3 regions of the Gordonia sesuvii genome follow, and region 1 is predicted to be linked to each of the others. Evidence: predicted binding sites of a transcription regulator. Region 1 holds the regulator's gene; each other region holds the start of a gene.
The links. Region 1 encodes LexA, which represses DNA repair genes until DNA is damaged. Its sites were predicted from a motif close to CGAACANNTGTTCG; they were not measured.
Positions count from the first base shown of each region.

Region 1 (10,265 bases):
GAACTGCGTGCCGCGGTGCTGGAGACCGGCGCGGACACCGTGATCTGCGACGGTGAACTCACTCCGGCGCAGCTGACCGCCCTGGAGAAGATCGTCAAGGTGAAGGTCATCGACCGGACCGCCCTGATCCTCGACATCTTCGCCCAGCACGCGACGTCGCGGGAGGGCAAGGCGCAGGTGTCCCTGGCGCAGATGGAGTACATGCTGCCCCGACTGCGCGGTTGGGGTGAGTCGATGTCGCGACAGGCGGGCGGCCGTGCCGGCAGCAACGGCGGCGTCGGTCTGCGCGGTCCCGGTGAGACGAAGATCGAGACCGATCGTCGGCGCATCCGTGAACGTATGGCCAAGCTGCGACGCGAGATCCGGTCCATGAAGAAGTCCCGAACCGTCATGCGCGCCGCTCGCGAGCGCAACGCCGTGCCCCGGCTGACGGTCGCCGGCTACACCAACGCCGGCAAGTCGAGCCTGGTCAACGCGATGACCGGCTCGGGAGTGTTGGTGCAGGACGCGCTGTTCGCCACGCTGGACCCGACCACCCGCCGGGCGACGCTCGACGACGGCCGGGCCGTGGTCTTCACCGACACGGTCGGATTCGTCCGGCACCTGCCGACGCAGCTGGTCGAGGCGTTCCGGTCCACCCTCGAGGAGGTCGTCGACGCCGATCTCGTGCTGCACGTCGTGGACGGATCGGATCCGTTCCCGACCGAGCAGATCGCGGCGGTGCGCCGGGTGATCAACGAGGTGGTCGCCGAAGAAGGCGCGGCGCCGCCGCCGGAACTGTTGGTGGTCAACAAGATCGATGCCATCGACGCCCACCGCATGACCGAGCTGAGGGCAGCCCTCGGCGACGCCGTGTTCGTCTCGGCGCGTACCGGCGAAGGTCTCACCGAACTGTTCGACCGCATCCGCGAGTTCGTCGGACGCACCGACGTGGAACTGACCATCGACGTGCCCTACACCCGTGGCGACATCGTGTCTCGGCTGCACGAGGAAGGGGAGATCCTGACCAGTGAGCACACCGCGGACGGCACCACGATGCGGGTGCGGGTCCCGGCGGCGTTCGCCGGTGTCCTGGAGCCCCTGCGAACCTGACCCACGCAACCGCTTTCGGTGATCGAGTAGGGCGAGCCGCCCCAACCGCTGATCGAGTAGACCGGAGCGTTTTCCCGCTGATCGAGTAGACCGGAGCGCTAGCGGAGGTCGTATCGAGATCCCGTTCGGCGACAGGGATCTCGATACGGTCTCGCCTAGCGGCTCGCCCTACTCGATCAGCGGTTGGGGGCGGCTGGAGCTGTTCGATCAGCGGTTCGACTCGGCTAGTCCGCGTCGAGATCCTTCGCGACGAGCGCGGCGATGCTGTCGAGCGTGCCCTGGTCGTCCGCGGTCACCACGACGTTGGTGCCCTTCTCCGCCCCGAGGGTCATGATCATCAGCGCCGAACCGGCGTCGACCGGGTCGCCGCCCTCGAGCGCCAGGGTGACCGTGGCGCCCGAATCCGTGACCGCCTCGGCGATGATCGTCGCGGGCCGGGCGTGCAGACCGACGGCGGACCCGACGGTGACGGTGGTGCTGGGCATGGGATGTCTCCTCTTGTTGTCGTCGTGTTGATCCAGTCTGTCCGAAAGCCGCTCAGGCGGGGACGGTTTCGACATCCGCGAAACCTGCCGCGTGCTGCCGGTTCACGCGCCATTGCTTGGCGGTGATCACGGCGAAGGCACCCAGCGCGGTCCCTGCCGCGAGCGCTACGAGGAACAATACCCAGTTGTTCATCGCGAAGAAGACGAAGATGCCGCCGTGTGGCGCGCGTAGTTCGACGCCGAACGCCATCACGAGTCCGCCGGCCAGGGCCCCGCCGGCCATCATCGAGGGGATGACCCGGAACGGGTCGGTCGCCGCGAACGGGATCGCGCCCTCCGAGATGAACGACGCTCCGAGCAGCCAGGCGGCCTTGCCGTTCTCGCGTTCCGGTTCGGTGAACAACTTCGGTCGCAGAACCGTGGCGAGGGCCATCGCCAGCGGCGGGACCATGCCGGCGCACATGACCGCCGCCATGATCTGCAGTTGCGCGACCCCGCCGATCGCCAGGCCCGTCGTCGCGAACAGGTATGCGGCCTTGTTCACCGGTCCGCCGAGGTCGAAGCACATCATCAGGCCGAGGACGACGCCCAGAACGACGGCCGAACCGCCGGACATGCTGTTGAGACCCTCGGTCATCTGTTCGGTGACCCACGCCAGCGGCTTGCCGAGCAGCATGTACAGCAGGACACCGATCACCAGACTGCCGATCAGCGGGATGATGACCACGGGCTGTAGTCCGCGTGCCCACTGTGGCAACGGGATTCGTGATATCCACAAGCACACGACGCCGGCGATGAGGCCGCCGACCAGGCCACCGATGAAGCTGGCGCCGACGGCCACCGACACCAGGCCGGCGACGAAACCGGGTGCGATGCCGGGGCGGTCGGCGATCGCGAACGAGATGTAGCCGGCGAGGACCGGTACCAGCATGCCCATGGCCAGGGAGCCGACCGCGAACAGCACGGCGCCGATGTACTGCCCGAGGCCGCCGGCCGGTAGATCCCACAGACTGTTGTTGAGCGCGATGAAGGCGCCGTCACTCATCCCGCCCTCGGCGTCGAGGGTGCTGTTCGCGATCTCGTATCCACCCAGGAACGGCAGGAATCCCAGCGCGATGAGCAATCCGCCTGCGGCGACGAACGGGATCATGTAGCTGACGCCGGTCATCAGGGCCTGACGGGTCTGTCCGCCGAGGCCGACGCCCCCGCCGCCGGACGTCGATGCGTCGGTTGTTCCGTCGTCGTCACCGCCGCTGACGACGGTTGCCGACGGATTCTCGGATGCGGCAACGGCTTCGGCGATCATCGTGTCGGGTTCGTTGATCGCCCGTTTGACCCCCGATGCGACCACCGGTTTGCCGCGGAATCGGTCCTTGCCCTTCACTCCGACGTCGGTCGCGAAGATCACCGCGTCGGCATCGGCGATGACCTGCGGATCGAACGGGGTGGTCGCGGACGAACCCTGCGTCTCGACATGAAAGTCGACGTCGGCGCGTTCGGCCGCGTACTTGAGCGCGTCGGCGGCCATGTAGGTGTGTGCGATGCCCGTCGGACAGGCCGTGATCGCCACGATCGAACGACGCTTCGCACCCTGATCCGTCGCCGTCGCCGTCGCCGTCGCACCGGCCGAGCTCGCACCGGCTGCGCCCGCCCCGGCTGCGGCCACGGACCCGGCCTGCTCCGACGGCCGGGGATTGATGGCTTCGTCCACGAGTTGCACGACGCGCTCGTCGGTCTCGGCCTCGCGCAGTGACGCGACGAAGTCGGGCCGGACCAGCGAGCGTGCCAGGGAGCTCAGGAGTTTCATGTGCTCGGATGCCCCGCCTTCGGGCGCGGCGATCAGGAACACGAGGTCGGCGGGACCGTCCGGTGCGCCGAAGTCGACCTTGTGCGACAGTCGCGCCATCGCGAGGCCGGCCTCTGTCACCGACTCGGCCCGGGCGTGCGGGATGGCGATGCCGCCGGGTAGCCCGGTGGCCGATTTCGCCTCACGTTCGAGGGCGCCGCGGGCGAGCACCGCCGCATCGGTCGTGCGGCCGGCGTCGGCGAGCGCGTCGGCGAGGTAGCCGATCACAGCTGCCGGGTCCTCGCCGGCATTCACGTCGAGTCGCACCGTCTGAGGTGTGATGATCTGTTCTGACATCGGGGGTTCCTTCTCGGGGTCTTCCTTGGGGATCGGGGCTTGCGGGGTGCGGGTCAGCCGGCGCGGGGCGACCCGGTGAGTTCGGTGACATGCACGTGGGACAGGTCGAGTTGCTCGGGCGCCGGCGGTCGTGTGCCGGGTAGGGCGGTCGCCGCCGAGCCGTACGCGACTGCGGTGCGCAGACGCTCGGGTTCCGCTGCGCCGCGACTCTCGGCGATCAGATATCCGGTCAGCGCGGCATCTCCGGCGCCTACGGTGCTCCGCGGCACGATGGGGGGCGGGGCCGCGAACCACGAACCGGTCGCCGTGACGAGAAGTGCGCCCGACGCGCCGAGCGTCGCGAGGATCGCCGCGCCGGTCCGCTCCACCAGTTGTCCGGCAGCCTCGATCAGGGGGGCGTGGTCGCCCCGGGCGGTTGCCGCCGACAGCTGTGCCGCGTCGGCGCCGACCGCCTCGGCGAGTTCCTCGTCGTTGGGTTTGAGGAGGTCGACCCGACCGGTGACCGCCGCCGCCAGTGGCGCACCCGAGGTATCCACGGCCACAAGGCATCCCGAGTTGGACAGCGCGTCGACGACGGTGCGGTACCAGTTGGCGGGCAATCCGGGCGGCAATGAACCGCACAAGGCGACCCACCGTGCCCCGCGGGCGTTCTCGAGGACGAGTTCGGCGAGTCGTCGGGCCTGGGCGTCGTCCAGCACGAAGCCGGGGGCGTTGATCTTCGTGGTCGTGCCGTCGGGGTCGGCAACTGTGATGTTCGATCGGACCTCACCGTCGATCGGCAGGGCGAGGTAGGGGAGCGCGACGTCGTCGAGCGCGGTGAGCAGCGGGTCACCGGCTCGCGCCGGCAGGATCGCACGGGTCGGGACCCCCGCAGCGGCGGCCACCCGTGCGACATTGACCCCTTTGCCGCCCGGCTCGGCAAGCGCCGTCCGGGCGCGTTGCACAGCGCCGTGCGTGAGTGGGGTCGACAACTCCAGCGTGCGGTCGAGGCTGGGGTTTGCGGTGACCGTGAGGATCGTCGGGGCCGGGTCGGCATGCGAGGGGGCGGGATCGAGCGGGTCGGGCCGGGATGCGGTCATCGGGTGCCTCTCGTCGGGCCGGTTGTGCAACGGCTGTTGGATGGTGGCTGTCGCGTGGTCATGCGATCACCGTCTCGATCCCCTTGTCGGAGAGCTCCGCGGTGGTCGCCGGGTCGATACCCCGGTCGGTGATCAGCACGTCGATGTCCGTGAGGTCGGCGAAGGACGTCAGGTCCTCGTGCCCGAACTTCGAGGAGTCGGCGAGCACGACGACGCGATCGGCGCTGCGACAGATCGCCGCCTTCACGGCTGCTTCGTCGGGATCCGGGGTGGACAGTCCGTGCGCGGTACTGATCCCGTTGGTTCCCACGAACGCGGTCGAGACACGCAGTCGGGCCAGAGTGTCGACGGTGCCGGCGCCCACCATCGCCTGGGTGAGTCCACGCACTCGGCCGCCGAGGATGTGCAGGTTGTCGCCGTTGAGACCGGCAAGTGCAGCGGCGATCGGGATGCTGTGGGTGACCAGGGTCAGCCGGCGGTCCCGCGGAAATGCAAGGGCCGCCTGATAGGTGGTGGTTCCCGCGTCGAAGAAGACCGAACCACCGGCGTCGGGGAGAAACCGGATCGCGGCGCGTCCGATCGCCAGTTTCTGGTCGGTGTGTGACCTCTGCCGTTCGTCGATGCCCTGCTCGACGGTGACCGGTGTGGCGCCAGGCCGGACGGCGCCGCCGTGGACTCTCTGCACATGTCCGGCGCGCTCCAGGGCGGCGAGATCACGCCGGACGGTCTCACTGGTGACGTCGAACAGCGCAGCCAACTCGGCGACCGAGGCGCGGCCGTCCACGCGGACGCGATCGGCGATGGCCTGCTGTCGTTCCTCGGCGTACACGTGAACCTCACCTGTTGGTTTTCCTGCGTTTGTGGTGTTGATGTATCTGTGTTTACGCCTGTTTATGTTGACAAGTCAAGCGTTTCTTGTAACTTGAATCACAACGGTGACTCTGGGCGGCTGAGACGCATAATTGATGGGTCACGCCCGTCGACCACAGTGAGGATTTCGGTGGAGCACACACACGTACTGAGCGGAACGCCTGTAGTCGCAGGACATGCCTATGCGCCGACCGTGTGGCCCGGTGAACGACCCGTGTACGACCCGGCCACGGCGGCACCGGTCCCCGACGAAGAACGCGAAGTGGAAACCAAACGGTTCACCGACGCCGCGGCGACCGTGGCCGCACGCCTGCGGGAGCGGGCATCTCATGCATCCGGCGCTGCGGCCGAAGTCCTGTCGGCGACTGCCGGTCTGGCCGAGGACCGTGGCTGGGTGGGTGCGGCATCAGGCCTGATCGCCAAGGGGAGCACGGCACCGGCGGCCGCGGTACTGGCCACCGAGCAGTTCGCGGCGATGTTCACCAAGCTCGGAGGTCTGATGGCCGAGCGGGTCACCGATCTCAACGACGTCCGCGACCGGGTCGTCGCCGAACTGCTGGGCGTCCCCGAGCCCGGCGTCCCCGAACCCGACGAGCCGTCGGTCCTGCTCGCCGACGACCTCGCGCCGGCCGACACCGCGGGACTGGACCCGGCAAAGATCACCGCGCTCGTCACCCGGCTGGGCGGGCCCACCAGTCACACGGCGATCATCGCCCGCCAGCTCGGCATCCCTTGTGTGGTGGCGGTGTCGGGCCTGGCCGATGTCCCTGCCGGAACCCCCGTGCTCGTGGACGGGACGGCCGGGACCCTCGAGGTCGAGCCGGATGCCGCCGAGGCGACCGCGCAGGTCGAGGAGAGTCGGCGGATGGCGGCACTCGTCGCGAGTTGGTCCGGGCCCGGGCAGACCGCGGACGGACGGCATGTCAGCGTGCTCGCCAATGTCGCCGACGGAACGTCGGCGCGCACGGCGATGAAGTATCCGGTCGAGGGCGTCGGTCTGTTCCGGACAGAGCTGGCCTTCCTGGATCGCTCGGATGCGCCGTCGGTGGAGGAGCAGACCGGTCTCTACCGTGAGGTTCTCGAGGCGTTTCCCGGGCAGAAGGTCGTCATCCGCACGCTCGACGCCGGCTCCGACAAACCGCTGAAGTTCGTCACGCAACTCGATGAGGCCAACCCGGCGCTCGGCGTCCGCGGTAATCGGATCGCCGGTGAGCATCCGGACATCCGGACGGCCCAGCTGGATGCGATCGCCGCGGCCGCGCAGGGCCGCGAGCCCATTCCGTGGGTCATGGCGCCGATGATCGCCTCCGCCGCGGAGGCCGCCGAGTTCGCCGCGCCCGTCCGGGAGCGCGGCCTGGTCGCCGGGGTGATGGTGGAGGTGCCCGCTGCGGCGATCCTCGCCGAAGCCATTCTCGCGGAAGTGGATTTCGTCTCGATCGGGACCAACGACCTCACGCAGTACACGATGGCGGCGGATCGCATGTCGGCGGAACTCGCGGCGCTGACCGACCCGTGGCAGCCGGCGGTTCTCGCGCTCATCGCGCGGGTGGCCCGAGCGGGCCAGGAGGTCGACAAGCCGGTCGGTGTGTGCGGCGAGGCGGCCGCCGATCCGCTACTCGCTTGTGTCCTCGTCGGACTCGGTGTGACGTCGCTGTCGTCGGCGCCCGCAGCGGCGGCGGCAGTCGGCGCACGATTGGCGCAGACCACCACGGACCAGTGCCGGGCCGCCGCCGACGCGGCGCTGGCCACATCGGACCCGGCGGCCGCGCGGGCGGCAGCGACCGCGGCCCTGGAGAGCTGACCGCCCGGAGCGACCTCAGACGCGGCGCATCACGGTGACGACCTTGCCGAGGATCGCGGCATCGTCGCCGGGGATGGGTTCGAAGAGTTCGTTGTGCGGCATGAGCCAGACGTGACCGTCCTTGCGCTTGAACGTCTTCACCGTCGCCTCGCCGTCGATCATCGCGGCGACGATGTCGCCGTTGTCGGCAACGCTCTGCTGTCGGACGACCACCCAGTCCCCGTCGCAGATCGCCGCGTCGATCATCGACTCGCCGACGACGCGTAGCAGGAACAGCGATCCCTCACCGACCAGTTCGCGGGGGAGGGGGAACACGTCTTCGACGGCCTCTTCGGCGAGGATGGGTCCGCCGGCCGCGATCCGTCCCAGCACCGGGACGAACGTCGGAGTGGGCAGATCATCGTTCTCGGCCGCAGCAGACGAGCCGCCCGGCGGGACGTGCTGGTCGCCGTCCTGGATGTTGACCGCGCGGGGGCGATTGGCATCGCGCTTGAGCAGACCCTTGCGTTCGAGGGTGCGCAGCTGGTGTGCGACCGACGACGTCGACGTGAGACCGACGGCGTCCCCGATCTCGCGGATGCTCGGCGGATAGCCGCGCTCGCGGACCGACGCCCGGATGTACTCCAGGACCCCACGCTGACGCGGGGTGAGGCTCGCTTCCGCGGCCGCGGGGTCGGCAACCGGGTCGGAATCCGACGTTCCGGTTGCCGTGTCGGGTCGATCGATCCCGCGGGCGGCGCCGCGCCGTCCTCCGGATCTGTTTCCACCGGCCCTGTCAGTCATCTGCGTAGTCCTTTCTGTCGAGTGCCCGGCGGTGCCGGGCACTGCGGTTCCGGACGCTTCGGGGCGAACTCCTCGATGCCACCGTTCGATGCCCCCGTTCGATGCCACTGTTCGATTGCACTGTTCGATCCCGCTGATCGAGACCCGGTTGCCGTTCTGTGTCCCGCTGTTTTCTGTGTGCTGCTGTCTTGTTCCTGTCGCCGACAGTAATCGAACATTCGACCTTGTTCAAACATGTGTTCGACGTGTGTCGAGACTTTGTCGGAGTGGCGTGTTAGGTTTCGAACATGCGTTCCATCGAACACGTGATCGATCACGATGTCGATCCCGGTGAGCCGGTGGGGCCCGATCCGTATCCGCACTCGATCAGGAGGACACGTTCGATGAGCACCGCGACGATCAGCACCCCGACCATCAGCACGACAGAACTGATTCAGTCCGCCCGGCCGTCCGGTCGGCAGTCCGTCGGGAACCCGCACCGTGCGGGCCGGGTCGGGGCGCCGGTGACCCGACCACCGCGTGGCGGTGCTCACGCGCCGGTTCGTCCGGCCGATCGGCGACCCGTCGGTCAGTCGGCGCGTCCAGGGGCGTATGTCTCCGGTACCCGTTGTGACGCACCGGTGGTCGACCGGAACGTCATCGCGCGCCGACGTGCCACCGCCGCCTCCGTCCTCGTCGGTGCCGCGCTCGCGCTGGTGGTGTGGGTCGTTGCGATCGTCGGGTCCGACTACGCGGCCTCGGTCGAGCCGGCCCCGGTGGGTACCGAGGTCGTGCATGTCCGGCAAGGCGATTCGCTGAGTTCGATCGCGGACCGGGTCGCCCCGGGTGTGCCGCGGGATGCGGTCATCGCGCAGATCGTCGAGCGCAACGATCTGCCGGGTTCGGGCCTGCGTGTGGGTCAGGCGTTGATCGCCCCCGCGTACCGCTGAGACCCGGACGGTATCCTCGATGGCACAGGGTCCGGCCGGGAACCGGCACGGCGCGGCGGGTGTCCGGTGCGCCGGTGTGTCCCGAGATGTGCGTGAGGACGACATGCGCTGCCCGTTTTGCAGGTACGAAGACACCAAGGTCATCGACTCGCGTGTCGCCGACGAGGGGCAGGCGATCCGACGGCGCCGGTCGTGCGCGAGCTGTGGTCGCCGATTCTCGACGGTCGAGAGCGCGGTGCTGTCGGTGGTGAAGCGCAACGGCGTCACCGAGCCGTTCAGTCGCGAGAAGGTGATGCGCGGTGTCCGACGTGCCTGTCAGGGCCGAGACGTCGCCGAGGATGCGCTCGCACAGCTAGCGCAGCAGGTCGAGGACGCGGTCCGGGCATCGGGATCTGCCGAGATCCCCAGCAACGAGGTGGGGCTCGCCATCCTCGGACCACTGCGGGACCTCGACGAGGTCGCCTATCTCCGTTTCGCGTCGGTGTACCGGTCGTTCGACTCGCTCGAGGATTTCCAGCGTGAGATCGATGATCTACAAGGCGATCTCACGCACCAGAAGACGTCGCGGGCCTCGGTGACCGAATAGTCACGAGACCGCCGGCGCGGCTCATCTGAACGCGTCCAGTGCCCGGATGGCGCGTTTCTCCGAGATCGGCCGTGCGGTGCCGAGGCGCTGTGCGAACAGTCCGACCCGCAACTCCTCGACCAGCCAGTGGGCGTGCTCGTCGAGCGCGGCCCGACGTCCGGGCGGAATCTGTGCGCCGCGCTGGTTCCAGTGCGCGACGACGCGGTCTACGGCGGCCAGGCCGTCCCGGTCGCGTGCAGCGGCGGCGGGGAGCTCGGTGAGACGTTCGATCGCCGCGTCCAGATACCGGGGAACATGAACCAGGTGATCACGGGAGGTGGCCGCGACGAAGCCGTCGAAGACGAGGTTCTCGAGCTGGTCGGCAACGTCATCGGCGGCAACGGATCCGCTCAGTCGATCGATCTGTGCCCGCAGGGGTGCCACGCGCCGGAGCGCATCGGTGGCGAGCACGAAGTAGTCAGGCGCCGCGTCGCTCACCGCAGGTCGCAATTCGTCGC
Region 1 covers NZ_JAZDUF010000002.1:594,490-604,754, reverse strand. Annotated here, with positions in the region: gene hflX (GTPase HflX) at 1-1,092, shown strand, start outside; gene VZC37_RS09465 (HPr family phosphocarrier protein) at 1,317-1,577, opposite strand; gene VZC37_RS09460 (PTS fructose transporter subunit IIABC) at 1,630-3,720, opposite strand; gene VZC37_RS09455 (1-phosphofructokinase family hexose kinase) at 3,774-4,799, opposite strand; gene VZC37_RS09450 (DeoR/GlpR family DNA-binding transcription regulator) at 4,858-5,628, opposite strand; gene ptsP (phosphoenolpyruvate--protein phosphotransferase) at 5,800-7,470, shown strand; gene lexA (transcriptional repressor LexA) at 7,486-8,253, opposite strand; gene VZC37_RS09435 (LysM peptidoglycan-binding domain-containing protein) at 8,541-9,182, shown strand; gene nrdR (transcriptional regulator NrdR) at 9,286-9,768, shown strand; gene hrpA (ATP-dependent RNA helicase HrpA) at 9,790-10,265, opposite strand, start outside.

Region 2 (10,265 bases), on a different contig from region 1:
TTCTCGGTGACGCACACGTCGACCGGGCAACCAACGCGATCACCGACCTCACCCGCGACTTCCAGGAACTCATCACCGAATACGCGTGGGGCAGCATCTGGACCCGTCCCGGGCTGGATCGCCGGAGCCGGTCGATGATCACGTTGACCGCCCTGATCGCCCGCGGACACCACGAGGAGCTCGCGATGCACCTGCGCGCTGCGCTGCGCAACGGCCTGACCCGCGAGGAGATCAAGGAGGTGCTCCTGCAGTCGGCGATCTACTGCGGTGTGCCCGATGCCAATACGGCGTTCCGGATCGCGAACGGGTTGTTCGCGGAGGTCGACGAGGAGGCCTGACCCGCGTCACTCCTCCCTCCGACGGCGGTTGCGCTCTCGTTCCTGTTGTCTGCGGGCATGTTTGGCCGCCAACCGCGACACACGTCGGGCCGGTGGGACGGTGGGTTCCGGGGAAGGCGCAGGTTCGGCGTCTCCCGGTGGTTCGGGCGACGTGAATCGGATGCGCAGGAGTCCCGGGAACATCGTCTCCAGGTTGTCCGGATCGCCTTCGATCACCAGGCCTTCGGGTGTGGTGAACTCGGTGCGCAACCGGCCGCGGCCATCGCGGTACATGTCGTCGACCCACCGGCCGAACGTCTTGAGGATGTGGAAGAAGCGGTCCTTGATGTTCAGGTTCTCCGGCACCGTTTGTCCGCCCGCGGCCGGGTCGGCGTGGTTGTATTCGGCAACGTGTTCGACATCGCCCTCGAACGCAGGGGTCGTGTTGCCGGGCACCACGCTGTAGCCGTCCCGTACCCGGATGTAGGTGTCCAGGGCGGCTGACGGACGATACGGGTCAGACGGCAGGTGTGCCGGCAGGGTGAAGGTGCCATCCGGATTCTGCGGGGTGCCCTTCGGTACCAGCGGCTTGATCACGGCGTCCTTCCGTGCCGCGAGATCCCGCACATGCTCGTCGGAGATCACCCCGTGGCCGTCGACGAAACCCGCATGCTCGGCGTCACCGGTGAGGGTGGACTCGTCGCAGACGACGTGGATGACGATCTTGGCGTCCGCAGGCGGTACGGTCCCCGGCTCCGGAATCTGCGCGGTGCAATCCTCCTGGCCGCAGAGACATTCGAATCGCGTGCCGGACAGCAACGCGAACATGGCATCGGACGCGCGCTGTTGTTTCGTACGTTCGTCCTGGGCGCACACTGCAGCCGCGAGCGCTTTCACCGCCGACGCAGCGATCCGCACGTTCTCCGCCGACATGGTCCCCGCGATCTCTGCCATCCCGTCCGGCTTCGGCGTCGTCGACATCCGGCGGTCAGCCATCGCGCGTCTGCGTGCTTCTCGGACCGCGTCCGGGTCGTGACGGAACACGATGCGGTCCGTCATGTTGCGAAGCCGTTCGGCCGACCACGCCCCACGATGCAGATCCAGTTCGGCGGCGATCTCGGCATCGACGGCTGCCATGCATTCCTGTCCGCTGAGCAGATCGGTGCGCGCGATGATGGTCGAGACGCGGGCCTGCGAGATCTGCCCGTTGCGGAGACGCTCGGAGACCTCGGGAAGGCGATCGCGCAGCGCCACCGCCTCGTGGATCAGTTGCTCGGCGCTGCGTTGGGAGATGCTCAGTGCCAAGGCGATCCGGGCGGCGCAGTCGGCGAAGCCGTCAACGACAAGCAGGTCCTCTGGCCGCTCCTGGTCACCGACCAGACGCCGGTGGAGCTCGGCGGCCAGTTGATAGTCGTGCCAGGCGAGATATGCGATGCCGCGTTGCGTCGATGCCATCGAACCGAGGAGTTGATTCGTATCAGCCTGGGGCACACCGTCGGAGTGCACATTCCCGGTGAACAAGGGAGCGAGGTCGGGCCACGGCGAGGCCTCTCCCCACCACGACGACAGCCGCCAATCCGGAACCGACACCCCAACACCCTTCGGAGACCCAACACCTTCGGAGACACTGTGGACATCGCGGAACGCAGGCCCGCATATCTCAGAAGGTGGATCGGCCGCTCAGGGTCGGTCCGGTGTCACATCACGTGTTCGATTCCGCTGAAAACCAATGTACGACAGGGGTCCGACAGATTTGATCGCAGCAGGTCAGGCCGGACGTAGCGCGCGTACCAGGATGTCGATGAGTTCGCGTTCCTCGGCGGGATCGTGCGCGGGCACGGTGAGGATCGACAGAATCGCGCGAATCGCGAAGCGAACCGTCACAGCATCTCCGGGATCGAGTCCCATGAGGTCGGAAGCCGCCGCGACGATCGTCGGTGAGTGGACGACGGTATCGGCCGCGGCGAGGACCTGACGCGATTCGACGAACTGGCGGATCACACGGTCGGACCGGATCGCTTGCACGGCCACCGTGATCGCGACCGACGTTCGCTCGCGTCCTGTGACACCGGCGGTCGCCGCTTCGACCTCGGCCACCACGGCCGCCGAAGAGAATGCCCACACCGCCTCGAGCAACTGCTTCTTGCCACCGACATGCCGATAGACCGTCGCCCTCGAACAGTGAGCACGACGAGCGAGGTCGTTGAGGTCGAACCGATCGAGTCCATCGCGACCGATCATCTCGGTGGCCAGCGTGTAGAGCCTGACGCGCGCGGTGTCGCTGCGGTCGTCGCTCACCAGCCAGTCGCCCGTCACGGTCTCAGTGTGAGACATCTGCTTGGAATGTTTCACCGATTGGTCGAGGTCGGTCGATGGGCGTGAGACACCCAGCACGTGAACCGTCGCGCCCGGGGTGTCGACTTTCCGTCTCCGGTTGATTTCGGTGTCGTGTGGAGTCGACGCTGGTCAGGTGCATGATCTGGACAACCCCTACCCGTACTTCGAACATCTGCGGAGCGTGGCGCCGGTGGCCCGGCTGGACGATTCGCCCTTCTATCTCGTGTCGAGCTGGGACCTCGTCGCCGAAGCGGTCTCCCGGCCCGACGACTTCTCGTCGAATCTCACCGCGACGATGGTCTGGACCGCGGATGGCACGGTGACGGAGTACCCGATTCTCGAGCTGGGTTCCCCGCTGCATGCGCTCGCGACCGCCGACGATCCGGTACACCGTGATCATCGAAAGATGGTCATGCCGTCACTGGTGGCGAAACGCATGAAGGATCTCGAACCGTTCATCGATCGGACGCTGAAGCGTCTCTGGAACGACGGGATAGGCAGCGTTGGACTCGGCAGCGGCCGGATCGATTGGATGACCGCGGTCGCGCAGCAGTTGCCCATGGCCGTCGTCGCGGAGCTCCTGGGATTCCCGACCTATGACATCGACGATCTCGTCCGCTGGTCATTCGCCGCGACCGTCCTCCTCGACGGGGTGGTGACCGCCGAGCAGCTGGACGCGGCCGGCGTCGCGGTGGGAGAACTCAGTGGCCATGTCGCAGCGGCATTTCGAGAAGCGGTCGAGGGATCCGGACAAGGCGTGATGGGTGACTTGGCCACGGTGGTGCGCCGGGGTGACCTCGAAGAGGGGACCGCGGTCGTCATGCTGATCCAGCTGGTGGCGGCCGGGGCGGAATCGACGGTCAGCCTCCTCGGCAACGCCGTCTGGCTGCTCGGACAGCAACCGGAACTGGTCGGGCAGCTGCGCGATGAACGCGACCTCGTGCCGACCTTCGTCGAAGAGGCCCTCCGCGTGGAGTCGCCGTTTCGCGGTCACTATCGGCACGTCGTGTCGGACACCACCCTGGGCGACGCCACGTTGCCGGCAGGCTCACACCTGTACCTGGCGTGGGGTTCGGCCAACCGCGACGCCGACCAGTTCGACGAACCGGACCGCATCGTCCTCGACCCGTCGCGGCGTCGGCCCCATCTGGGCTTCGGCAAGGGGATGCATCTGTGTGTCGGCGCGGCCCTCGCTCGTCTCGAGGCGCAGACGGCGATCAACTTCCTCTTGGATTCGACGACGGAGTTCGTCGTCCACGGTGACAACCCGGAGTGGGAACGCAGTCTGCTGGTACGGCGGCTGAGAACACTGCCGCTCACCGTGTCCTGATCGCCATGCGCAGCCCCTACACTCGATTCCACTGAGTGGAAGGGGTCTGGCGATGGCGGGCAACACGGGTCGACCGGGGCAGTCCGTGGCTGCCCGGACGTTGGCGGTGCTCGGAGTGTTCGACCGAACCCATCGCACGCTGACCCTCACCGAGATCGCCGAGCGTGCCGACCTGCCGGTGCCCACGGTGCATCGTCTCGTTCGCGAACTGGAGGCCTGGGGTGCGCTGACCCGCCGGCCCGACACCCGCTATGTCATCGGGCGACGTCTCTGGGATCTGGGCCTGCTCGCCCCCATCCAATCCGGCATCAGGGAGATCGCGGCGCCCTTTCTGCAGGACCTCTACGCGGCGACCTTCGCGACCGTGCATCTCGCGGTGCGCGACGGGGTGGAGGTGCTGTACCTGGACCGCCTGTCGGGGCGGGCGTCGGTGCCGGTGGTCAGCCGGGTCGGTAGTCGACTTCCGTTGCACTGCACCGGCGTCGGCAAAGTGCTTCTCGCCCATGCCCCCGACGACGTGCGGCGCCAGGCGATGGGTGACCTGCCGGCGATGACCCCGCACACGATCGTGGCGCCCGGGGTGCTGGACCGGCAGCTCCGTCAGGTCCGTCAGCAGGGCTACGCGACCACCACCGAGGAGATGACACTCGGCGCGTGTTCGATAGCGGTGCCGATTCGTCGAGGTGACGAGGTGGTCGCCGCGCTGGGTGTAGTGGTGCCCTCCCTGGGCCGCAATCGGGCGACCCTGGTGGCGGCAGCGCAGGTGGCCGCGCAGGGGGTCGGCCGCACGTTGGGCGGGGGTATGCCGCCACCCGCGATGGTCTGACAGGTTCAGGTGTCCGCGCTGTCCAGGCCGGTCAAGAATTCGTCCACCCTCGGCCACGTCTGCGCGCTGGCCTCGCTGCCGGCGATCAGACCCAGGTGGCTGGTCTCGACGGTGGTGAAGTGCACCTCGGGAGAATCGGCGAAGATCTCGACGCCATGGCGTGCCGCACCCCAGCTCACGATGGCGTCGCGATGGCTGCCGAACAACTGGATCGGCACCGCGATGGATGTGAGGTCGATGCTGCGATCGCCGAATCGCACGACGCCACCGGCGATCTCGTCGCGGTAGACCAGGTTCTGCCACATCTGCTCGGCCAGCTTACCCGGATAGCCGGGCAGGGCCTCCTGGAACCAATCGATGACCTGCATCCGCGCCAACGCCTCGGTGTTGTCGGCGTTGCGGAGGATGTAGCCGGGTTTCTTGATCTCGCGCTCCCACGCCGTCGCGCGGTAGGCCAGGCGAACCAGCGGTGCCGGGATGCCGCCCATCGCTTTCAGCGAATACGTGACCGGGGCCGGCCCGATCGGCCGGATGAGCCGCTTCACCAATGGATACGGCTGCACCAGAGAGTAATTCAGCGGGGTGCCGATGGCGGTGATCGACCGGATCGGCAGTTCGGGATGGGCAGCGGCGGTCAGGAACGCCACGGTCCCGCCCAGACTCCACGCGGCGAGATCGACGGTGCTCGTGGTCTCGCCGGAGTCGGCGAGGACCTGCCGATCGCGGCGGGGACGATGTCGTCGGCGAAGTCCTCGAATCCGAGATGTCGATCGGCATAACCCATCTCGCCGAAGTCGACGACGTACGGGATGCGTCCGGTCGCCAGCAGCGACGCCACCACCGACATGTCCGGCGCGAGGTCGTAGCAGCGGGCGGGGACCGCGAGTGGTGGCACCAGCAGGACCGGCGTGCGGTTCGCCGCGCGCGCCGCGTCGACCTCCGCGTCGGTGCCGTAGCGCCGAAGCGTCCGGTGATGTCCCTCGGACAGCGTCCTGTGCGGGGTGGGCTGGTCCTCGGCCACACGCTCGCCGCGCGTCAGGCGATAGAGGGTACGGACGCCGTCGAGCATGGGCACCTTCCGGTCTGGTGGGATACGGGGTGCGATCCTACGGGAGGTGCCGGTCGTGTCGGCACGTTGGTCTGTGCGGCGACGTGTGGTCACGGGGGATCTCGATACGTCGACTCGCTGCCGCTCGCCGACTACTCGATCAGCGGGAGGGGTGACTCGCTGCCGCTCGCCGACTACTCGATCAGCGGGAGGGGTGACACCTCCTCGTCGTTGATGAGACGCGACGATGACAAAAATCGGCTCCGTGAGGGCGTATCGAAGGCACACTTGCCTCGGTCGTCTCTCACGGAGCCGATCGTCGTCAACTGCAGATGGACTCAGACCTAGAGACCCAGATCCTTGCCGATGATGTCCTTCATGATCTCGGTGGTGCCGCCGAAGATCGTCTGGATGCGCGAATCGGTGTAGGCACGGGCGACGCGGTACTCGTTCATGTAGCCGTAGCCGCCGTGCAGCTGCACGCACTGGTCGATGACACGCTTCGCCAGCTCCGTGCACCACCACTTGGCCTTGGAGGCGTCCACTGCGGTGAGCTCACCGTCGACGACGGCCTTCAGGCAGCGATCGATGTACTGCTCGGCGATGTCGAGTTCGGTGGACATCTCGGCCATCACGAATCGGTTGTGCTGGAAGGTGCCGATCGGCTTGCCGAAGGCCTTGCGGTCCTTGACGTATTGCAGCGTCTCGTCGTAGACGGCGCGGGCTCCGGCAATGGCACCGACGGCGATCGACAGCCGCTCTGAGGGGAGGTTCTGCATCAGGTGGTAGAAACCCTTGTTCTCCTCGCCGAGGAGATTCTCCCGCGGGACGCGCACGTCGGTGAAATGCAGCTCGGCGGTATCAGCGGCCTTCAGGCCCATCTTGTCGAGCTTGCGTCCGCGCTCGAAGCCCTCCATCTCGCGCTCGACGACGAGCAGCGAGAAGGCCTTGTGCCCGGCGGCCGGATCAGGGTTGGTGCGGCAGACCACGACGACGAGGTCGGAGTTGATACCGGCCGAGATGAAGGTCTTGCTGCCGTTGAGGATGTAGTGGTCGCCGTCGAGCTTCGCGGAGGTCTTGATGCCGGCGAGGTCGCTACCGGCGCCGGGCTCGGTCATCGCGACCGCGAGGATGGTCTCTCCGGTGGCCATCCCGGGCATCCAGCGCTTCTTCTGCTCGTCGTTGGCCAGGTGCAGGAAGTACGGGACCAGAACATCGTTCTGCAGGCTCAGACCCGGTGCCGCACTGCCGAAACGCGCGAACTCCTCGACGACTACCGCGTTGAATCGGAAGTCGTCGTCGACGCCACCTCCGCCGAACTCCTCGGGGATGTTGAAACCGAGCAATCCGGCCTCGCCCGCTTTGGCATATGCCTCGCGGTCCACCTGCCCCGCAGCTTCCCACTTCTCGACGTGCGGTGCGCACTCGCGGATCAGGAACTCCCGGGCGGATTGCCGCAGCTGTTCGTGCTCGGGTTCGAAGATGGTGCGTTTCATGGTGTTCCCCTCAACTCCTCTGTCGGTGATGGTCAGGTGTGATCGGTGGTGTCGAACGATGCGCCCACGGCGCGCAGCGATGTCGCCGCGTAGGACTCGGCGACCTGTGCAGGTGACCGGGCACCCTCCGGGCGGTACCAGGTGGTGACCTCCTGGCAGGCGCCGAGCAGATACCGCAACACTTCTCGGACATCGCCCGGGATCTGGAAATCCCCACTCGCCATGCCACGACGCAGGACGTCGGCGAGCAGATCTTCCATTTCGGTCCGCATGCCCACGTAGTGCTGCCGGTGCGGGTTGTCGCTGTCGAGGTAGCGCAGTTCGCGGCCGACGCTGGCGAGTTGGAGGTCCGCGGTCATGTGCAGGACGATCGTCTCGATGGCGTTGGACAGCTGCTGGCGCGGGGTGTCGCCGTCGGCGATCGCCGCACGGACGCGGTTGAGGATCGACGATATCCCCGCCTCGAGCAGCGCCACCAGGATGCCCTGCTTGTTCTCGTGGTGGTAGTACAGCGTCGGCAGGGAAACCCCTGCCCGCGAGGCGATGTCGCGGATCGAGGTGCCGTGGAACCCGCGCTCGTGGAACGCGTCCTTGGCGGCGGCCAGGGTGACCGGCAGGTACAGCGGTTCGACCTGGCGCCAGTCACCCGACGCGGTCGCAACCGCATCGGGTTCGTCGGTCGCCGCCGTCGACATGGCGTCAGACACGCTCGATGATCGTGGCATTCGCCATTCCGGCGCCCTCGCACATCGTCTGCAGGCCGTACCGGCCGCCGGTTGCCTCGAGGTGGTTGACCAGCGTGCTGAGCAGGCGGGTGCCCGACGAGCCGAGGGCATGGCCCAGTGCGATCGCGCCGCCACGCGGGTTCAGTTTGGCCGGGTCGGCCCCGAACTCGTTGGCCCAGGCCAGCGGAACGGGCGCGAACGCCTCGTTGACCTCGTAGGCGTCGATGTCGTCGATCGACAGGCCGGAGCGCTCCAGGATCTTGCGGGTCGCCGGGATCGGGGCGGTCAGCATGAACACCGGGTCGTCGCCGGCCAGCGAGAACGAATGGAACCGTGCGCGCGGGGTCAGGCCGAGTTTGGCGGCCATCGTGTCGCTCATGATCAGTGCCGCCGAGGCGCCGTCGGTCAGCGGCGACGAATTGCCGGGGGTGATGTGCCAGTTGATCTCCGGGAATCGCTGCGCGTATTCCTCGCTGTAGAACGACGGCTTCAGGCCGGAGAGGCCCTCGGCGGTGGTGGTGGCGCGGACGGTCTCGTCGGCGGTGTGGGTGGCGGTGTTGCCGTCGGCATCGGCGACGTCGATCGGGATGATCTCGCGGTCGAAGAACCCGTCGGCCGCGGCCGCGGCGGCGCGCTGGTGGGATTGTGCGGCGAACGCGTCGAGCGTATCGCGGTCGAACTTCCACTTCGCGGAGATGAGCTCGGCCGAAATGCCCTGGCCGACAAGGCCATCGGGGTACCGGGCCGCGATGCTGGGACCGTACGGGCTGCGGCCGACGGTGGTGAAGCCCATCGGCACGCGGCTCATCGACTCGACGCCGGCGGCGATCACCACGTCGTAGGCGCCGGCGATCACACCCTGGGCGGCGAAGTGGGCCGCCTGCTGGCTCGAACCGCACTGGCGGTCGACGGTGGTCGCGGGCACCGACTCGGGAAAGCCCGCCGACAACAGTGCGGTACGCGAGATGTTGAGGGCCTGTTCGCCTGCCTGCCCGACACACCCGCCGATGACGTCGTCGACGAGGGCGGGATCGATGTCGCTGCGCTCGACCAGGGTGCGGAGTACGTGGGCGAGGAGTTCGACCGGCTGTGTCTCCGAGAGGGCGCCGCCTGGCTTGCCCTTGCCCGAGGCGAGGCGGACGACGTCGACGATGACTGCTTCAGGCATGTGGATCCTCCCGGGGATGGCGGTGAGTCGTATCGGCTGGTGACACGCGTTCCGTGACGCGCCGATCTAACGCTCGTTCTACCTGTGTAGCACGCCGGAACCCGCCGGATCAACAAGATCGGCGGGCCCGGTCGGCGCCGGGGCTAAATGGCGCCCAGGTCCGCTTCGCCTGCTCGTATCGGCGTGAAGGTCTTGACGTCGAGGGGCGCGGCCAGCAGATTCGCGATGGCCTGGCCCAGTTCGGCGAGCGCCGGCGCCTGGCCGTGTGTGGCGAGGGCGTCGATCGATTCCCACTTCTCGATCATCACCAGGTCGGTCGAGTCGCCGGTGGCCTCGTGCAATGCGTACTTGAGGCATCCCTTCTCGGCGTGCACCTTGGGGATGGCGTTCAGGACGGCTTCCTTGACGGCCTCCTCCTCGCCGGGCTTCGGGGACAGGGTGGCAACGACGACTACGGGCGACATGTGGTCGAACTCCTGGTGGTTGAGAGACGGAACGATCTGCGCCTGACGTTAGGCCATGGAGCGCGGGCGAATCCGTGCTTCCCGAAACATCTCACCGGTCGAGGTAGGCCACGATCGCATTCGTCAGGCCGCGGCGCGCCTCGTCGAGGTCCGAGTACGTGCCCAACCGTGCCTCGGACACGAGACCGCGCATCGCGCCCGGGATGAAGGCGGCAACCTCACGCACCCGTCCCGGGTCGACATCGAGATCCGCGAATGCCTTCTGACAGGCGTTCGCCCAGCTGTCCTTCCAGGATGCGAGTTCCGCTGCGGTCGCCGGGTACAGCCGCTCCAGTTCGGCGGGGTCGCGTGGCAGGGCGGCCCGCAGGTTCTCGATGGCCCGCGCCTCGGTCGAGGTGAGGCCGAGGAACAGGATGTCGATGATGTCGGCGACCCGTTCCGGTAGCGGTGCGCTGTTGTTCTCGCGGTAGGGCAACTCGCCACGATGTTCGGCGGTTCGTCGCAGAAACGCCGCCCACAGGCCGTCGACGTCGCCGAACTGGTACTTGACGGTT
Region 2 covers NZ_JAZDUF010000005.1:12,889-23,153, reverse strand. Annotated here, with positions in the region: gene pcaC (4-carboxymuconolactone decarboxylase) at 1-338, shown strand, start outside; gene VZC37_RS16885 (DUF222 domain-containing protein) at 345-1,907, opposite strand; gene VZC37_RS16880 (TetR/AcrR family transcriptional regulator) at 2,085-2,633, opposite strand; gene VZC37_RS16875 (cytochrome P450) at 2,788-3,984, shown strand; gene VZC37_RS16870 (IclR family transcriptional regulator) at 4,037-4,810, shown strand; partial or broken gene VZC37_RS16865 (alpha/beta hydrolase) at 4,816-5,879, opposite strand; gene VZC37_RS16860 (acyl-CoA dehydrogenase family protein) at 6,203-7,354, opposite strand; gene VZC37_RS16855 (TetR/AcrR family transcriptional regulator) at 7,387-8,049, opposite strand; gene VZC37_RS16850 (acetyl-CoA C-acyltransferase) at 8,054-9,247, opposite strand; gene VZC37_RS16845 (putative quinol monooxygenase) at 9,391-9,711, opposite strand; gene VZC37_RS16840 (TetR/AcrR family transcriptional regulator) at 9,803-10,265, opposite strand, start outside.
Region 2: a site for LexA is predicted at 2,017-2,030, ahead of VZC37_RS16885 (DUF222 domain-containing protein). Genes of this name have one in related genera too.

Region 3 (10,265 bases), on a different contig from region 1:
GAACGGTCTCTGCCGCCCGATCGTCGACCCCGGCCCACGCGTGGCGCAGTCCGGCCGCAACCGCCGCGAGCGCAGGCAGGGAACGAGGTTGGGCGGCGACGGCGTCGGCGATCATCGGGTCGAACGGATCGTCGAGGACGACGCTCTCCTTGGTCGGGAAGTTGCGGTAGAACGTCATCTCGGTGACCCCGGCGGCCTGTGCGATCCGGCCGACGCTGACGTTTTCGAATCCCTCGCCTGCGCACAGTTCCACGGCCGCGAGTACCAGACGATCCCGCGTGCGCTGGGCCTTTCCGACCCTCGACATACATCGAATGTTAGGCTCTAACATTTTGTAGGGCAATGCTGACCGCGGTCAGGCGTGCGAACGCCATCACCAGCCGCGTGATCAACTGGTCGGGTGAGCACCTTCGACCGGGCCACGGTGGCCGCGCGTATCGCCGGATTCGACCGCCGGGTGGCCGACGAGCCGGATTCACGTGCGGCTGCCGTCGCCATCACGATTGCCGAGCAGGATGGCCGCCACGGCATCTGGCTGACGAAGCGGCCCGCGACCATGCGCCGGCATGCGGCGCAGTACGCCTTGCCGGGCGGTCGGCTCGACCCGGGGGAGGATCATCCGACCGCGGCATTGCGTGAACTCCACGAGGAGATCGGTGTCGCCCTGCCTGGCGAGAGTGTGCTCGGCATGCTCGATGACTATCCGACCCGATCGGGTTTCGTCATCACGCCGGTGATCTGCTGGGCCGACGACTCACACGTTCCCGACCCGAATCCGGACGAGGTCGCCCAGTTGTTCTTCGTGACCTTCGAGGAACTCATGGTTGAGCCGCGCTTCCTCACGATCCCGGAATCGGATCGCCCGGTCATCCAGTTGCCGATCGTCGGCGCCCTCGTGCATGCCCCGACCGCGGCGGTCATCTACCAGTTCGCCGAGGTCGTCCTTCGTGACCGCCACACCCGTGTGGACGGCTTCGAGCAGCCGGTCTTCGCCTGGCGGTAGCCGGCCGTCGGCCCGATGTCGTAGTGGGAAGTCCGGTGGTGGTAGCACTTAGTCATGTGCCATTGTGTGAGCCACATCATCCCGGGCCTGCGTTGATGGGCACCGTCGACGTCGAGTACCGCGGCGAAGTGGTGATCGTGACCCTGGACCGACGCGACGCGATGAACACACTCAACGTCGATCTGGTCCGCGACCTCACGGCCGTGCTCGATGAACTCCACGAGGACCGAAACTGTCGCGTGGTGATCCTCACCGGCGCCGGCGGGGCGTTCTGTGCCGGATTGGACCTGCGCGGGTACGGGGACGAGGCTGCGACGGGCGACGATGCTTCACCCGGGGGTGACGGTGTCATGATCGCGGCTTTTGAACGGCAGCAGGACATTGCGGGGCTGGCCCGCCGGATACACGGCCTCCGCCAGCCCGTTATCGCGGCAGTCAACGGAGCCGCGGCCGGTGGTGGATTGGCGCTGGTGTGTGCCAGCGACATCCGGATCGGATCACGCGACAGCGTCTACGCGGTCGGTTTCATCCGCGCTGGTTTCTCCGCGTGTGACATCGGGGTTTCCTGGCTGCTGCCACGGCTGGTCGGCACGGGCCGGGCGCATGAGCTGATGCTCACCGGTCGCAAGTTCAGCGCCCAGGAGGCGCTGGCGTACGGCCTGCTCGTCGACGTTGTCGAACCGTCCGACCTGATGTCGGCCGCAATTGCCACCGCAGACGAGATCCTCGCGAACCCGCCGCTCTCGGTGGAGTTGACCAAGGTGGGGATGTGGGCCGCGGTGGAGTCGAACTCGTTTGCCGCGACTGTGGAGTTCGAGAACCGGCAGCAGATGATCACTGCCATGACCGCCGACCGGAGCGAGGCAACCGCCGCGTTCCTCGAGAAACGACGACCGGAGTACCGACGACGATGACAACCGACCTGTTCGATGTCAGTGGCAAGACCGCTGTGGTGACCGGAGGTACCAGCGGTATCGGCTCGATGATCGCCCACGGACTGCATGAGCGCGGGGCGCATGTGGTGATCGCCGGCCGCAAGGAGCCGGCCCTGGCCGAAGCGCGGTCGGCGGGGATCACCGCGCTGCAGGCTGATCTGTCCACTCCAGAGGCGTGCCGGGAACTCGCCGAGCAGGTCGCCGACGAGGTCGACCGCATCGACATCCTGGTGAACAACGCCGGCGCCACCTGGGGCGCACCGATCGAGGAGTTTCCCGACTCGGCCTGGGATCGCGTCCTTGATCTCAACGTGCAGGCTCCCTTTACTCTCACCCAGGCGTTGCTGCCCCAATTGCTCGCGGCGGCGACCGAGCAGGACCCGGCCCGCGTCATCATGATCGGCAGCATCGATGGCATCCGGGTGCCGCAGACCGAGTCGTACTCGTACTCGGCGAGCAAGGCGGCGGTCCATCAGCTGACCCGCCACCTCGCCGGCCATCTCGGTTCGCGGCATATCACCGTCAACGCGATTGCTCCCGGGCCTTTCGAGTCCCGAATGATGGCGCACTTCCTCGCCGAGCGCCGTGACGAAATCGAGGCATCTTCACCGCTGCGCCGGATCGGGCGGGCCGACGACATGGTCGGCACCGTGATCTACCTGGCGAGCCGCGCGGGCAGCTACCTCACGGGCGCCGTGATCCCGGTCGACGGAGGGATCTCGACCACCAGCTGAGGCGCCCGGAAACTTTTTGCCGCTCCCGGGAATGGAATCGGACCACGGTCCGTTTAAGGTGGTGTTGGGTCATGAGGGCCCACGGAACCTACGAGCCAGACCCGTTCACAGGAGGACACATGACCACCGCCGTTTCCGCTCCGATCGCCGCCGGCACCTGGACCATCGACCAGGCTCACTCGGCTGTCGCCTTTTCCGTCAAGCACCTGATGGTGAGCAAGGTCCGCGGCAACTTCGAGACCTTCTCCGGCACCATCACCATCGCCGAGGACGGAACCCCCTCGGTGCAGGCCGAGATCGACGTCACCTCGATCACCACCGGCAACGACCAGCGTGACGGACACATCAAGTCCGCCGACTTCTTCGACGCCGAGCAGTTCCCGAAGGCCACCTTCGTGTCCACCGGCGTGGCCCCGAAGGGCGACGACTACGTGCTGACCGGCGACTTCACCCTCAAGGGCGTCACCAAGCCGATCGAACTCGCACTCGAGTTCAACGGCACCAACGCCGGCATGGGCCAGGGAGCGGTCGCAGGCTTCGAGGCCAGCACCGTGATCAACCGCAAGGACTTCGGCATCGACATCGAGATGCCGCTCGAAGGCGGCGGCGTCGTCGTCGGCGAGAAGGTCACCATCACCCTCGAGATCGAGGCCCTCCAGCCTGCCTGATCTCACGGTCCCAAGCGTTCCCGGTCCCTGAGGAACGAGGCGCTGGCCGCCTACCCCGTTCCCTGAGGAACGAGGCGCTAGCTGCCACCCCGTTCCCTGAGGAACGAGGCGCTAGCCGAGTGTCACGAAGGGCCACCCTTCGTGACGCCCACTCACTCCGTTCGCGGGCTCCTCAGGGTTCGGGTGGTACGCCCACTCACTCCGTTCGCGGGCTCCTCAGGGTTCGGGTGGTACGCCCACTCACTCCGTTCGCGGGCTCCTCAGGCTTCGGGAGTGTTGCCCCAGACCTCCGGCCGATCGGCCGGACCACTAGACCGACTCCACGGCCATCCCTCATCCCCCAGGCCGTGGGGTCGGTCTTTTGCTGCGCGCGGCCGGTACCCTTCAGGTACCTACCGGCGCAGGAGGTGGCCGTCATGGCGCGACCACTCGGCCACGCCGCCCTACACCGCGCGTGGCCGCACATCAGCGGTGAGGCGCTGCCCCGATTCCTCTGGGGTCGTCATCGCGGGACCGACGTCCGGGACCTCGCCGATCTGCCGCGCGACGAGCGGGCACGGATGTCGCGGCGCGCGACTGCTGCCGCCGCCATCGCACTGATCGGCACGAACTGCGCCATCGGCATCGAGACGTTCCTGCTGGTTCAGTTGGCCTACAACGGGAGTCAGCTGACGCTGGAGACCACCGTCGGCGCGCCGAACTTCCCGGCGGTCGTCACCGGCATCATCGTCGGCACCCTGACCAACATGCTGGTCGGCGTAGCGCTGATCAAGCCGCAGGTGGACTGGTTCGTCAGCGGCGTGGCCGCCGATCAGTCCCGACGTTCCGCGATCCGGCACATCCCGCGCAACCAGGTGTTCGCGACCCTCGCCGCGTGGGCGACGGCAGTCGGGTCCTATGCCGTGGCCGCCGACGACCCCACGTCGATGCGGACCGCCGGTGTGGCGTTCGCCTTCCTCCTCGCGGCGATCTCGAGTTCCTGCATCACCTATCTCTTCGCCGAACGTGCCGCCCGGCCTCTGGCGGTCGTCGCCTACCGGGAGTTCCCGGCTCGGCATGTGTTCCACGGTGTCCAGACACGAATGGTGGCCGTGTGGCTGGTGAGCTCCGCCGTGCCGATGGTCGGCCTCCTGTTGCTCAACCTCGGGCGATGGCTCGACATCCTGCCGCCGGTCAGTGGGCCGGTCGACTGGACGATCGTCGTCCTCGCTGTGGTGGCACTGGTGTCCGGGGTGCGGGTGATCACCCTGGTCGGCCGGTCCATCGCCGATCCGCTCCGTGACCTGCATCGAGCCGTCGAGCGCGTCGACAACACCGACTACACCGCGCGGGTCCCGGTGTATGACTCGTCCGAACTCGGTGTGCTGCAACACGGTTTCAACACGATGGTGGCGGGACTCGAGGAGCGCGAGCGCATGCGCCGGCTCTTCGCTCGCCATGTCGGCGACACGGTCGCCGCGCAAGCCCTCGAACACGGCGACGGCATGCGAGGTGCGAACACGACAGTGGGGGTGCTGTTCGTCGACATCATCGATTCCACCGGGATCGCGGCCCGACAGGATCCCCAGGCCACCGCGCAACTGCTCAACGACTTCTTCACCATCGTCGCCGATGTCGTCGACGGCCACCGGGGCTTCGTCAACAAGTTCGAAGGGGACTCGGCGCTGGCCATATTCGGCGCGCCGGTCGCCCTCGACGACCCCGCCACCGCGACGCTCTCGGCGGCGCGGGACCTCGCCACCCGGCTGACCGCCGCCCTCGACATCGGGTGGGGGATGGGCGTGTCGTGCGGCACCGTCTTCGCCGGGAACATCGGTGCCGAGACCCGCTACGAGTACACCGTGATCGGCGACGCGGTGAACGAGAGCGCGCGGCTCTCCGATCTCGCCAAACAGTCCGGCACATCGGTGATGGCGTCCGGGACGGCGATCGATCGGGCGACGCCGGACGAAGCTGATCAGTGGGTCGCCGTCGGAACGCGTACTCTGCGCGGTCGCGCCGAGGTGACCGAGGTCTTCGCGCCGATCTCGGTTGTCGGACGGCGGGGCGCGGCGGGGATCTCGGTCGGAGCCGTCGTCGCCGGCCTCCTGCGTCCGGCGCGCCGTTTGACGGGACAGACCGGCCGTTTCGTTGACGACGGCGGTGGTACTCCATAGCGTCGGTGACAGACGTGACCAGACAGGGGAGGCACCATGAGCAAGTGGACCGCGGCTGACATTGAAGACCAGACCGGACGGCGGTACGTGATCACCGGCGCCAACAGTGGCCTCGGCGCCGAGACGGCGAAAGCGTTGGCCAAGGCTGGCGCGACGGTCACCCTGGCCTGCCGAAACGTGAACAAGGCACAGCCGGTGGCCGCCGACATCGGACCCAATGCGACTGTGGCACAGCTCGATCTGGCCGATCTCGCATCGGTGCGGACCTTTGCCGAGAAGTTCGACGGCGCGGATGTCCTGATCAACAACGCCGGGGTCATGGCGATACCGTTCAAACGCACTGCCGACGGATTCGAGATGCAGATGGGCACCAATCATCTCGGCCACTTCGTGCTCACCGCTCTGGTCCTGCCGAAGATCACCGATCGGGTGGTGACCCTGTCGTCGTCGATGCATCAGATCGGTCGGATCGACCTCGACGACCTCAACTGGGACAAGCGCAAGTACCGCCGGTGGCGGGCCTACGGCGACTCCAAGATGGCCAACCTGATGTTCGGGAAGGAACTGGCCGAACGGCTGGCGGCGTCGGGATCGTCGACGTCGTCGATGGTCGCCCATCCCGGCTACGCCGCCACCGAATTGCAGGGTCGGTCGGAGACCATCGAGGACGTCTTCATGAAGTTCGGGAACAAGATCTTCGCGCAGTCCGCATCCGGCGGCGCCCTTCCGACCTTGTACGCCGCGACATCGCCGGATACCACGAACGGCGGATACTACGGTCCGACCGAGATGTTCGGCAGCCGTGGCGCCCCGGGGCCGTCGGGCCACAGCAAGCTCGCCGACGACGCCGCGATCCGCGACGAACTCTGGCGCGTGTCGGAGAAACTCACCGACACGGAGTTCACCGTCTGACGTTCACCACACTCGCTCACCACACGCCGGGCGGGCGGAACTGGATGCTGATGCGTGGACCGACGCCGGGGACCTTCGGCACGGCATGTTCCCAGGTGCGCTGACAGCTGCCGCCCATCACGAGCAGGTCGCCCGGACCGACGACGAAACGCAGCGATGGTCCGCCGCCACGTGGACGCAACATCAGTGGTCGTGGCGAACCGAGGGACACGATCGCCACCATCGTGTCCTCGCGCGAACCACGCCCGATCCGGTCGCCGTGCCACGCGACGCTGTCCGACCCGTCGCGGTAGAGGCACAGGCCCGCCGTGGCGAAACCCTCGGGCAACTCCTCGCGGTAGTGGCCGCTCAGCTCCCCGAGGGCCGAGACGAGCATCGGGTCGGGGAAAGCGGCCGCCTCGTGGTAGGTCGCGACGAGGCGCGGGACGTCGACGACGCGGTCGTACATTCGTCGCCGCTCCGCACGCCAGGCCGCGGTCTCGCGCAACCGGTCGAACAGTGCATCCGACCCGGACACCCAGCCGGGCCGTAGGTCGACCCAGGCGCCGTCGGTCAGTCGGCGCCGCGTCGTGGAGCCGAGATCGCGCAGTGCCACACCATCTGTCGGCTGGTCGAACAGCGATCCCTGGATGCCCGCGGTCATGGCTGTCAGCCTACCCGAGACCTCCGAACACGTGTTCGATGATCTGCGTCTCGTCGGCAGCCGAACGGAGGCGTCGCGCACGTTTGCCCAGGATGGAATGGCATTGTGCGACAAATTCTGTTATCCAGTACCAAGTGGTAGTCACTAACACTTTGTGGCTCCGACGACCAGACCAGCGCGTGCGAAGGGAAGGCCATGGCGTCGTTTCTGTATCGGGTCGGAAGGTTCTCCTTCCGGCACAAATGGTGGGTGATCGCGACGTGGCTGCTGGCTGCGATGACGGTCTCGGGGCTCGTCGGAGCGCTGAACCCGCAGTTCGCCAAAGACTTCAGCCTGCCGGGCACCGACTCGGGAACGGCGACCTCGCAGATCGAGGAGCACTTCCCGCAGGTGATGGAGCAGCAGTCCCAGGCATCCACCAGCGTGCTGGTGGCCGCCGACGACGGACTGGCCGCGCACACCGACCAGATCAACGCCCTGGTCTCCGACCTTCAATCGCTTCCCGAGCTGAGCGACCCGGCGACGATCGTGAACCCCGTCGTGGCAGCCGCGGCCGATCCGGCCATCGCGTCGTCGGTCGTCGGTGACGACGGGCGGGTCGGGCTGATCCAGGTCCGTCAGGACATCGAGATCATGGAGCTCACCGTCGATCAGAAGGAGCAGCTCCAGGAGATCCTCGCCGAGAACCGCGGTGCGGGGCTCGAGGTCGAGGCCACCGGCTCGCTGATGCAGGTCATGGAGGCCGGCGGCACCGCCGAGATGATCGGGTTCGCCGTCGCTTTCGTCGTCATGATCGTCGCGTTCGGTGCACTGGTCGCCGCGTTCATCCCGCTGATCACCGGACTGGTCGGCGTCGCGATCACGATCATGCTCGTCACGTTGTCGGCCGAGGTCCTCAGCATCAACGAGACCGCGACCGCGATCGTCACGATGCTCGGCATCGCGGTCTCGATCGACTACGCGCTGTTCATCGTCTCGCGGTATCGCAGCGAGCTCACCCGGGGAGGGGCGCCTGCCGACGCGGCCGGACGAGCCGTCGGGACGGCCGGGTCCGCGGTCGTCTTCGCCGGCCTTATGGTGATCGTCGCGGTGGTGGCCCTGATGGTCATCGGTATCCCGCTGATCACCCAGATGGGCATGGGTGCCGGGCTTGCCGTCGCGGTCGCCGTGCTCGCCGCGCTCACCCTGATCCCGGCGCTCCTCGGCGCGGTCGGACGATTCGCCTTCCGCCCACGGATCCCGTGGATCAAGCACGCGGAGGAGTCCGCGACCGTCGACACCGTCGGCGTGAAGCTCGGCCGCACGGTCGTCAAGCGGCCCATCCCGTTCATCATCGCCGGCCTGGCGGTGCTGATCCTGGCGGCCATCCCGATGGGCCGGCTCGAGCTGGGCATGTCGCTGACCAGCGACGACGAGGCGCCTGCTCAGTCCCTGCTGCAGCGTGGATTCGGTGAGGGCGTCAACGGACCGCTGTTCGCCGTGGTGCACGTCGACAACGACGGCGACGTCGCGCCGGCCGCGGACGCGACCGTCGAGCACATCCGATCGCTGGACGGCGTCGCCAACACCGCGACCATCACGTGGATGGGCAACGGTACTGCGCCGCAGCCCAACAACGGCGCCGACACCGCGCTCATCTCGGTGACCCCGGTCAGTGCGCCGTCGTCGCAGGCGACGCACGACCTCATGGAGGAGATCCGCGCGTTCGCGCCGCAGGCCGAGAACGCCGGGGCAGAGCTCCATGTGGGCGGGCAGACGGCGATCATGTCGGATCTGTCGGCCAAGCTCGACAGCGCCCTGATCCCATACCTGATCGTGGTGGTCGGTCTCGCGTTCCTGATCATGATCGGGGTGTTCCGCTCGATCTGGGTTCCGCTGATCGCGACGCTCGGATTCGTGTTCTCGGTGCTCGCGACCTTCGGTATGACCGTCCTGATCTTCCAGGAGGGTGCACTGGGGCTGATCGACAACACCAAGCCGATCCTGTCCTTCCTGCCGATCTTCCTGATCGGCGTGGTGTTCGGCCTCGCGATGGACTATCAGGTCTTCCTGGTGACCCGAATGCGTGAGGAGTACATGCACGGCATGTCGGCCAAGGACGCCATCATCACCGGCTACCGGCACGGCGCCCGTGTGGTCACCTCGGCCGCGCTCATCATGATCAGCGTGTTCGCGGCGTTCATGCTGGCTCCGGACACGACCGCGAAGATGATGGGCTTCTCGCTCGCGGTGGCAGTGGCGTTCGACGCCTTCATCATCCGGATGATGGTGGTGCCCGCCGCGATCGCGATGCTGGGCGACCGTGCCTGGGGTCTGCCGAAGTGGTTGGATCGAGTCGTGCTGAACCTCGACATCGAGGGTGCCGCCGTCCGCGACCGCGGGCTGGAGAACCCCGATGCCGACCCGAAGCGGGAAGCGGTCGCATCGGCGACCTGATCCGAGGAGGTCATCGCCATGGCCACACCGACGACGACCCCGGGCTGCGGCCCGGGGCGTCGCATCGGTTTGCGGGAGAAGAACAAGATCCGCACCCGCAAGGCGATTCGCGACGCAGCGATGCGGCTGTTCGCCGAGAACGGCTACAACCACACGACGGTGGAACAGATAGCGCGGGAGGCGGAGGTCTCCCACACCACGTTCTTCCGCTATTTCGCGTCCAAAGAGCAGGTGGTCATCTCCGATGATCTCGACGAAGCCCGGCAGGAGGCGATCGAGGCGATCCCACCCGGCCTGAGCCACTTCGACCTGCTCCGTCGCTTGATCAGTGAGATGTTCCGGATCGGTACCGCCGACGAATGGGCCAGCAGCTCAGAACGCATGCGGCTCATCCAATCCGAGCCGGTGCTGCGCACGGCCTATCAGATCGAGTCGGACGGGGCGATCTCCCACGCGACCGACTTCTTCGCCGACTACACCGGCGCCCGCCCCGACGACATCCGCCTGCGGGTGTTCATCGCAGCCGCCGGCGGCGTGATGTTCCACTTCGCCCAGGCCGTCGACGAAGTCCCCGACGAGAACCTCCTCGCCACCCTGTTGCAGGCCGTCGATCTCCTGGAGCAGGGCCTGCCGATCTGAGCAACAGAGAGTCGACCGACCGGTCGACTCGATCGACCCGATGAAAGGAGCCCAACGTGGGGCGTCTCGACAACAAAGTGGCCGTGATCACCGGAGTGGCCCGGGGGCAGGGGCGCGCGCACGCCGTCCGCCTCGCCTC
Region 3 covers NZ_JAZDUF010000001.1:707,802-718,066, reverse strand. Annotated here, with positions in the region: gene VZC37_RS03290 (TetR/AcrR family transcriptional regulator) at 1-307, opposite strand, end outside; gene VZC37_RS03285 (NUDIX hydrolase) at 401-1,003, shown strand; gene VZC37_RS03280 (enoyl-CoA hydratase/isomerase family protein) at 1,099-1,917, shown strand; gene VZC37_RS03275 (SDR family oxidoreductase) at 1,914-2,672, shown strand; gene VZC37_RS03270 (YceI family protein) at 2,792-3,340, shown strand; gene VZC37_RS03265 (adenylate/guanylate cyclase domain-containing protein) at 3,757-5,496, shown strand; gene VZC37_RS03260 (oxidoreductase) at 5,533-6,408, shown strand; gene VZC37_RS03255 (alpha-ketoglutarate-dependent dioxygenase AlkB) at 6,425-7,051, opposite strand; gene VZC37_RS03250 (MMPL family transporter) at 7,247-9,487, shown strand; gene VZC37_RS03245 (TetR family transcriptional regulator) at 9,506-10,126, shown strand; gene VZC37_RS03240 (mycofactocin-coupled SDR family oxidoreductase) at 10,183-10,265, shown strand, end outside.
Region 3: a site for LexA is predicted at 7,076-7,089, ahead of VZC37_RS03255 (alpha-ketoglutarate-dependent dioxygenase AlkB). Genes of this name have one in related genera too.